DNA from 2 places in the Peribacillus sp. FSL K6-5616 genome. Region 2 is predicted to be linked to the other one. Evidence: riboswitches for the same ligand, from Rfam matches in the RefSeq annotation. Region 2 holds a riboswitch; the other holds the start of a gene.
What was found. Region 2 has a riboswitch for preQ1 ahead of MHB45_RS00065 (QueT transporter family protein). Riboswitches for the same ligand answer to the same signal wherever they lie in the genome.
Positions count from the first base shown of each region.

Region 1: linked by a shared signal. The riboswitch ahead of queC (7-cyano-7-deazaguanine synthase QueC) and the one ahead of MHB45_RS00065 (QueT transporter family protein) in region 2 are both predicted to bind preQ1.

Region 1 is NZ_JBBOYT010000001.1:3,630,876-3,635,717, reverse strand. It holds gene MHB45_RS17460 (hypothetical protein) at 6-221, opposite strand; gene MHB45_RS17455 (methyl-accepting chemotaxis protein) at 670-2,349, opposite strand; PreQ1 riboswitch class I at 2,535-2,577, shown strand; gene queC (7-cyano-7-deazaguanine synthase QueC) at 2,633-3,298, shown strand; gene queD (6-carboxytetrahydropterin synthase QueD) at 3,298-3,768, shown strand; gene queE (7-carboxy-7-deazaguanine synthase QueE) at 3,761-4,489, shown strand; gene MHB45_RS17435 (DUF4260 domain-containing protein) at 4,534-4,842, opposite strand, start outside.
Region 2 is NZ_JBBOYT010000001.1:10,621-15,462, reverse strand. It holds gene adhP (alcohol dehydrogenase AdhP) at 1-413, opposite strand, end outside; gene MHB45_RS00080 (DUF3892 domain-containing protein) at 719-1,018, shown strand; gene MHB45_RS00075 (hypothetical protein) at 1,102-1,914, opposite strand; gene MHB45_RS00070 (YbaK/EbsC family protein) at 2,024-2,545, opposite strand; PreQ1 riboswitch class I at 2,718-2,762, shown strand; gene MHB45_RS00065 (QueT transporter family protein) at 2,769-3,254, shown strand; gene MHB45_RS00060 (TVP38/TMEM64 family protein) at 3,378-4,034, shown strand; gene MHB45_RS00055 (PAS domain-containing sensor histidine kinase) at 4,152-4,842, shown strand, end outside.

The DNA of each region.
Region 1 (4,842 bases), 3.6 Mb from region 2:
TCAGGTTAACTGGATTTCTTTCTGTCAGAAATCTCAAGGTTGGAGCCCTTTTTACCGCCATCAATCACATAAAGTCTAGGAGCTAATCTCCTTCTTTTTCCTTGATTGTCAGGATTCTTCTTCATATAATTTTCGTATTCTTTGCGAAAGAATTCTTCGGTTTCCCGTTCCAGTGCTTTTCTTTCTTTAAAATCTGCGATGAATTTGAAAAAACGTTTCATATGAATTCCTCCTTATGGGGTTAAAAGGTCTTAGTTTAATAGTAACATATCGTTGGTGTAGTTTAACCTTTTTTTACAAATTTGGAGTGGAAAATATGTTTTTGTGTGAATAAAGATGTGAATGGTTTGATTCGAGAGAAAGCATGCAATCGATAATTACTGAGCATATGGGCCCGTGCATGGTGTTGAAGGAAAGGACAGGATTTGCAGGTATTGGAAGTAATCATTATTTCAGTTAAAATATTCCTTTAATTATATTCATTATACACTAAATATTCTGAAAACAAAGGAAAATATTCACTTCCAGCCGCTTTTGATAGATTTGCTTTTTTAATGGTTCATTATTGTGTATAGTTATATATTCCCCGAATATACGAAAATGAAACAACCCTTATAATAGGAGAAAAAAAGCAAGTTCCCGCATTCAAGCAGCGGGAACTTGCTAGTGTCATAATTGGAATTTCTTAACCTGTGCAGTCAGCAATTCTGCCGAAGATGCAAGTTCACTGGCATGATTCGTGATTTCATCCATCGAAGAGCTGGATTGCTGAGCGGAGGCGGAGACTTGTTCGATTCCTGCCGCGGACTCTTCAGAAACGGCAGCGATATCTTCGATAGCCTGATTGATTTTTTTGCTATTTGTGGAGATATAGTTCAATTCTTCGGTAATATGCTGTATTTTCATTTCCATATTCCCGACAGAGTGATTGATTGTTTCAAAGGTTCGGCCTGTGAGTGTGATCTGTTTCGTGCCTTCATCCACTTGAGTATAACCATCTTCCAGGGAGTGGACGACTGTTTTTGAACCCGTTTGAATGGCGGAGACAATATTGGTGATATCCCCAACGGAGTGTGTGACCTCTTCAGCGAGTTTCCGCACTTCATCGGCGACGACGGCAAAGCCCTTGCCATGTTCACCAGCACGAGCGGCCTCTATGGCTGCATTCAGCGCCAATAGATTGGTTTGATTGGATATATCTTTGATGACCTGCACAAGCTGCGAGATGTGCTGTGATTGAGAATCGAGCCCTTTCACTTGCTCTACGGCATTTTTGACAATCCCATCAATACTTTGCATCTGTTGGACTGAACTGCGCATTAAAGCGGTGCCGTCCTTGGTCAAGGAAAGGATTTCGGTTGAACTTCTAGCCACATCCGCTCCTTCCAGGTGGGCCAACTCGATCCTGCCGGTGAAATCATCCATCATGCGAACCATTTCAGCTGCCCGGCTGGCTTGTGACTCCGAACCTTCCGAAAGTTCATACATCGTAGACGCTATTTGCTTGCTGCCCTGCTGCACTTCATTTGCTGATTGAGTCAGATCCTCGCTTTGGTTGGTAACGGATTGCGAAACAACGAGCATTTTTTCGATCGTATCACGAAGGTTTTTCTGCATTTGGTTGGCGGAGACCGTTAATTCGCCCAGTTCATCATATGACTTTTGCTCCAGGGGCTCATGATTCAGCTCTCCGTCAGCAACCATTTTCATCCTGTCCCTAATTTTAAGGAGGGGGGTGGTAATGAGGTTGGCAGTAACAAGCGCCAGCACAAGGCCGATAAGGACTGCTGCAATGGATATGATGATACTTGTCGTCTTGACCGATTTCCCGCTTTCGATGACGGTTTTACCTGAAGCGACAAACAATTCCTCGCGTTTAGAAGCAAGCTCCTTGAAACCCTCCATTACTTCATTGCTGATTGGCGCCACTTCATTTTTGAGTATCTCTTTAGCGCGTTCTTCATTTCCTTTTTCATACTGGATAAATACCCGTTCTACAATCATCGTCCTCCAATCCACGCTTTTCTCGATCAATTCCTTTGTTTTATCAGAATCGCTTAAGGCTAGGAGTTCCTCCTGGATGACCTGGCTTTCTTCGGTATATTGTAAGAACCTTTCTTTATAACTCTCGTCGCCATATAGAATATAGGCCCGGACGAATGCGGTTCTTTGTGCTAGATTATATAGGAGCTTTTCGTCTTGGATAAGAAGCGGAAGTTCCCTTTCGATGATATCCTGGGAGTATGCCAGTGACTTGTTGCTGCTATAAATGTTGAATGCTCCTAAGATGACACATAAAGATATGATGAGTGAAAATGCCACCAATACCTTTGCTTTAATGCTTTTCAAATTATTGGACCCCTTTATCGATATTTTATTCACTCTTTTTTATCGGATTTTTAATGTGATTTTTAAGTAATGAAAAGTTAACCAAATTTTCCATCAGGTCTAATGTTCACTTTATATAAACATCTTGATTTCTTATCATTTTCAAGTTACTATTGACTTGGAAAAATATAATATTCCGCGTTAAGGCGGAAGAGGTTCTAGCTACCCTCTCAAAAAAACTAAGGAGAAACAGTGCTCTATTCTTAGGGTGCTGTTTTTTTCCGTAAAAAGGAGTTTTATAGAAATGAAGAAGAAAGAAAAGGCAGTGGTTGTGTTTAGCGGAGGGCAGGACAGTACGACGTGCCTGTTTTGGGCATTGGAGAGATTTGAGGAAGTGGAAGCGGTGACGTTCGATTATAATCAGCGGCATAGCTTGGAAATCGAATGCGCTCAAAACATTGCCAAGGAATTGGGCGTGAACCACCATATCCTTGACATGTCGCTGCTGAACCAACTGGCACCGAATGCATTGACAAGAAGTGATATCGCAGTGGCGGACGGAGAAGAAGGGGAGCTGCCGTCGACGTTCGTGCCAGGGAGGAATTTGCTGTTCCTTTCGTTTGCCGGAGTGCTGGCGAGCCAGATTGGCGCTAAACATATTGTCACAGGAGTCTGTGAAACGGATTTCAGCGGATATCCTGACTGCCGCGATGTATTCATTAAATCGTTGAATGTGACCTTGAACTTATCGATGGACCAGTCATTCGTGATTGATACGCCGCTAATGTGGCTTAATAAAGAGGAAACATGGGAGCTTGCTGACCAGCTTGGCGCGTTCGACTTTGTCCGCGAAAAGACCCTGACTTGCTATAACGGAATCATCTCCGATGGCTGTGGAGATTGTCCGGCATGTAATCTGCGGAAAAAAGGACTGGATGACTATGTAAGCAGACGGAAGGTGCTTTCATGATGTACGGTTTTAAGATAGTGGATAAACTCCAAAAAATAGATGAAGATATTCAGCGCAGCCAATTGAAGTATACAAACAAGAGGGTTCTCGTGAGTAAGGAATTCACCTTTGACGCGGCGCACCATCTGCATGACTATGAAGGGAAATGCAAGAACCTGCATGGCCACACGTATAAAGTCATTTTCGGATTGAGCGGGTATACGGATTCACGCGGGTTGATGATAGATTTTGGTGACATCAAGGATATATGGAAAAATGAAATCGAAATCCACCTGGATCATCGTTATTTGAATGAAACCCTGCCGCTCATGAATACAACAGCTGAAAATATGGTTGTCTGGATCTATGAAAAAATGGCCGAAGCCCTTTCATTAAAAGAATATGAGGGTGCTAGAGTCGAATTTGTTCGACTGTACGAAACGCCGACAAGCTATGCCGAAGCCAGACGGGAGTGGATGGAAAGTGAGTAAACTCCCGGTTATGGAAATCTTCGGGCCGACCATCCAAGGAGAGGGAATGGTCATTGGTCAAAAAACCATGTTCGTTCGGACGGCCGGCTGCGATTATTCATGTTCCTGGTGTGATTCCGCATTTACTTGGGATGGCACAGGTAAGGAAGATACCGTTCAGATGACTGCCGATGAAATATGGGATGAGCTGAAGCGAATTGGGGGTTCCGGTTTTTCCTTCGTGACGATATCTGGGGGAAACCCGGCCCTGCTGAAAAACCTAAACGGCTTGATAGCGATCTTACATGAAAATAAAATGAAAATTGGTATCGAAACACAAGGGAGCCGATGGCAGGATTGGTTTCTCGATATTGATGAACTGACTATCTCACCTAAGCCGCCGAGCTCTGGAATGAACACGGACTTTACGGTTCTTGACCAAATCATCTCGAATCTTGCCAATCGAAATCCTGAAAACCATGTTTCTTTGAAGATCGTCGTCTTTAACGAGGAAGATTATCAATATGCCAAACATGTACATGGGCGTTACCCGGATATTCCTTTTTATCTGCAGGTCGGCAATGACGACAGCAGGACGGCGGATGATCATCAATTGATCAGCGGCCTATTGAAGAAGTACGAAGAGTTAATTGATAAAGTGATAGCGGATGATGAATTGAATGATGTGAAAGTCCTGCCACAGCTGCATACCTATATATGGGGTAACAAGCGGGGCGTGTAAAGTAAAGGCAGTGTGATGTTTAATCACACTGCCTTTTAAGCTTATTACAACCTTTGCATGTGTGTAGCTTTGAAGGATGATGTGTATTTAAGGCCATATCCAAATAAGCGATCCATTCCTATATGTGCGGTCCAAATTAAACCAATCATCATCCATGCATCCGACTTTAGGAAAATGGCTAACAAAATCATGAAGATGGACACGATATAAGTATGGAATGCGTTATAAACCTTTGCTCCAATCCGATCATCGATCAGATAGGCCAGCATGGAAACATCAGGGGACAAAATCAACAAAAGGAAAATCCACCAGCTGAATTCATATAACGAATAGATGTAAATCACCGCTAAAAG
Region 2 (4,842 bases):
AGCCCTTCAGGAACCTTCACCACATATTTGGCTGGTGCTTTACAATATTCCGCATACCCTCCGTCCACGGAATATCCTGCATTCAATTGATCCAAGCAAAGCGTTTCCCTGCCGGTCAGACAATATTCACAATCGCCGCAGGCCGAATAAAGCCAAGGGATCCCAACACGGTCACCCACTTTCAAGGAAGTTACGCCTTCCGCCACCTTTTCTATAATGCCCACACCCTCATGTCCCGGGATAAGTGGAAGCTTGGGTTTTACCGGCCAATCACCATGTGCGGCATGTAAATCGGTATGACACACGCCACAGGCTTTAATTTTCACTAATATCTCACCATATTCCAATTCCGGGATCGGTACTTCCTTTATCTCAAGTTTTTGGTTAAATTCATTGACGACCGCCGCCTTCATTGTCTTGACCTGTTGTTTTGCATTTACAGTGCTTGCCCCTTGTTTTACATTCATGATTACTATTCCTCCCTTAATCTAGTGGATATTATTTCTTGCTACTGCTTACACCAACTACTTAAACTTGCACTACTTAAAATAGTTGCAAGTGCCATGCCACTGCAAAAAGGCCAAGACGACAGCATTCACACAAAAAAAGTGCCGAAAGATCGGCCCATTTGGACGAATTAACGGCCCAAGTTGGACGAAATCCGGTTTGTATATTGCAGGAAAAATGGTTCACCCTATAAATAGGAGGTGTCTAAAACATGGACCAATTTGAAGAAGCCTATGAGTCATATAAACAGCAGGGAACACCGCAAGCAAACCAAAGTGATTCAGCAGCAGGAAAAGAGGAAATCATCGCCGTAAGGAAAAATGAAGAGGACAATATTATCGCCATCAAGACGGACTCCGGCCGCGAACTCGACTACCCCACAGCCCTTGCGGAAGCCAAAGCTGGCAACCTGGCCAACGTTGACGTCTTTCATAAATATGGACGTGACATATTACGGAGTGAGCCCGATGGGATAAAAGAAAATAACCTGGATCAACTGCCGGAGTTTTGAGTTTTTCGGGGAGACTGCCTGATACGGGCAGTTTTTTTCTATCTGGATGCGCAAAAAAAAGAACCAGCATGATTAGCCGGATCTTATTTTTCATAAGGATAGGATTCAGAGATTTCGAGCAGTCGGCCGCAGGACTCGACAACCTCGATGATTTCCATCCATGACATGTCCAGACCCAGTTCATTAGCATGGGAAATCTTATCCCGTAATTTTCGGATGGCATTCGCATCCTTCCTCCCTTTACTTTTCGAAGGGATTTGGAAGAAGTGCCTCAATTCTTTATCTTTATGTATAATATCGAATTTATCACTGATTTGCAGGCACTCTATTATATTGATATCCTCATTTTTATCGATTCTCCTTTTATATAATTCGGTTGCCTTTTCTAAACGGTCTTCGCTGATCATTGGATACCAGCTGCCATCGCCGAATCTATCCAGGATGATATCGCTCATCCTCATTTCCAATAAGGTAATATATCCGAATATCAGCATCCTGATCGGAGGCTTTTGGAGGTCGGCATGGGTAATCAACATTTTAATTGAATTATTCTCTAGTACGAACACCCTTGTCTTATTCTTAAAAATATGGAGAAGCTGGATCAAAGGGGTTGAATTCGAAACCATTTCCCTTGGTGAGAAGTTTCTCATATATTCAGAAATACTTCCCTCACCTAGTTCTTGCCTTTCGATATATCCGATGATTTCCCCTTGATCTTGGACTGCCAATATATCAAAATTCTTTTTTTTCATTGCTTTCTGGATATCCAGCGCCAGATCGTTTTTATGGCAAAACACAAGCTCCTGGGCAATGCTCTTAACCGTTATATTTTCTTCATAAAGAGTTTTAAGACTCAGATAGCTGCTATTGCTTTTTCTTTCGCTTCCATTTAACATCTTTCAACCTCCGATCAGGAACACTTTCTGCCCATTTTCCGCTTTAATAATAGAAATGCATGCGGCCCCCCGCAAATAAAATTCACTTTAGTGGACTCCATCCCATTCATCAAATGCCATCAACTGCATTTCCTGCCGCCGTTTCCACATTCCCTTTTTCTTCCCACCCCTTACAAACATCCACCCAATCCTTGGCACCTGAATATTCAAATAATTCAGCGAGTGTAAGTTCTATTGCAGAGTTTGAACTGCCGCAAGCCGGAAACAATGACTCGAAGCGCTTCATCGATACATCAAGAAAAACAGCTAAATCGTTTGCCAGGCCAAACGGGCAAACGCCTCCGATTGCATGGCCGGTCTGTGCAAGCACTTCATCAGGTGAAAGCATTCGTGCCTTGAAACCGAACGTCTGACGAAATTTCTTATTATCCACTTTCGCGTCCCCTGCGGCAACGACCAAAATCGCGTGTTCACCCTCCCCTTTAAAGGAAAGGGTCTTGGCAATCCGCGCTGGGATAACACCGATGGTTTCCGCTGCCTCAATCACCGTTGCACTAGATGATTCGAACTCCTTTACGTCGCCTTCCCGATTCCATTGTTTAAAATGGCTTTTGACACTTTCGATCGACATATTAATATTCACTCCTTTTTATGTACATATTGAAATAATATCATCCTTCATTGCAAAAATTCAAAATCCAATTGTGCTGCTTCATCTGATTGGAAACCTATAAATTAAAACCATTCTTTACAAATTGACGAAACAAGCTTACATGGGATACTATTAATCATCGGGTAAACGCCTGCACGTGGTTCGTAACCATCCCACGATAAAAAACTAGGGAGAGAGTAAAATGAATGTTCGTACACTCGTGATAAACGGGTTATTGGCTGCCTTGTATGTGGCGGTCTCATTGGTGTTTAAACCAATAGCTTTTGAGATGTTCCAATTCCGTGTACCGGAAATGTTGAATCATCTGATTGTATTCAATAAAAAATATATCTACGGTATCGTTGGAGGAGTCTTCATATCGAATCTGCTCTTTTCGCCGATGGTGCCATATGATTTGATTTTTGGGGTGGGGCAATCCCTGCTCGCCTTATTGCTTGTCATTTATGTTTCTCGTTTCATAAAAGGCATTAAAGGACGTATGATCGCTACGATTATCTTTTTCACGTTCACAATGTTTTTAATTGCAATTGAACTGAACCTTGCCTTTGGTTTGCCATTCTGGCTAAGCTGGATGACTACAGCTGTCGGTGAGTTCGTTGTCCTTTTGATTGGCGCGCCAATCATTTATGGAATGAACAAAAGAATTCAGTTTGAAAAGTGGCTTTAAAAGGAATCTTCGCGCCGTTAAGCCACTATAATGGAAAAGAGCTGTCTGCATGATGCGGCAGCTCTTTTTTTTCACCATTGAACTCGAAAATGATAAACTATTAGTAAGAATGGTGGTGGCCCTTTGAAAAAAGTCCTGACCATAATCGGTCTACTTGTAATCGCAATTTTTATATACTCTAATGCAGAACTGTTCACTTTGGTTTGGAAAAGTGATTTGGATTCTGTGATTGGCATATTGAAGGAAAATCTTTTGCTTACATTTATTGTGACATTCGTATTGATGTTTGTACAAAATTCTTTTACAATCATCCCCTTAATTTTGCTCCTGACCATCAATGTCACGATATTCGGATTCATATATGGCTATCTATGGAGTTGGTTTACAAGTGTTGTTGCCTCAGGATTCATTTTTTATGCAGCAAGAAACTGGTTTCAGGAGCTTCTTTTAAAGAAGATTGGTGAAAAGTGGCAAGAATCTGTAGTGGAGCATGGCTTCATGTACGTGTTTACAGGCAGGATTTTCCCGCTTATCCCCACAAGCTTAATTAACTTGGCAGCCGGAGTCAGCACCGTCACTTTCAAAGACTTTTTATTGGCGACGGCACTTGGCAACCTTATATACTTTTTCTTCCTATCACTGATTCCCTATGGGCTGCTATCTGTTGAAATGAACCAATATACGCTAGCTGCTCTTGCACTCCTCTTCTTACTATTCTTCATGATCTATAAGCGTGCAAAAAAGAAGAAGAAACTAACCTTCTTCAGAAAAAACAGGTGACCACATTGGCCCCTGTTTTTTTTATTTAGAGATTCTGCATATATTTTTTTCCGATAGTTTGTTAAAATGTGTATGTAATTTTACCTTTGAAATGTCTTAAAATCAGGGAGAATCTCCATGTCCAAACGCTCCATCTTAGCAATATATATCCTATCCGGGATTCTTACATTAGTCGTATTCGACTATTTTTTAACTACAAATATCCATAATAAAGAGGTCTTCATTCAACTCCAAAGGGCGGAAGGCATTGTTTTCCTTTTATCAATAGGCTTAATTCTATATCTTTATTTAGCTAAAAAGGAAGAATTCAAACGATTAAAAGAGGCGGAACAACGTCGGCGCACACTCATCAATTCAATGGTGGATTTCGTTAACTTCAAGGATGGGGATGGCCGATGGCTTGAATCCAATACCTTCGGGCTGCAATTATTTCAATTGGAGCATGTAGATTATAAGGGAAAAAGAGACAGTGAGCTCGCAGAATACACCGAATTTTATAAAGAATCGTTGATCTACTGTGAAATTTCCGATGAAGAAACGTGGGTAAAGGGGGAAATTACTAGGTGCGAGGAAATCATCCCTCTTCCCGATGGCAATCACAAGACCTTTGATACGATTAAAGTTCCCCTGTTCAATGAAGATGGTTCACGTAAAGGCTTAGTCGTCATTGGCAGGGATATATCTGAAAGAGTTGTCGCGGAGAATCAATTATTTGATAGCGAACAACGCTATAAATCATTGTTTGAGCACAACCCTTATCCAATGCTGATGCTTGATTTAAATGGAATGATCACGACCGTGAATCCAA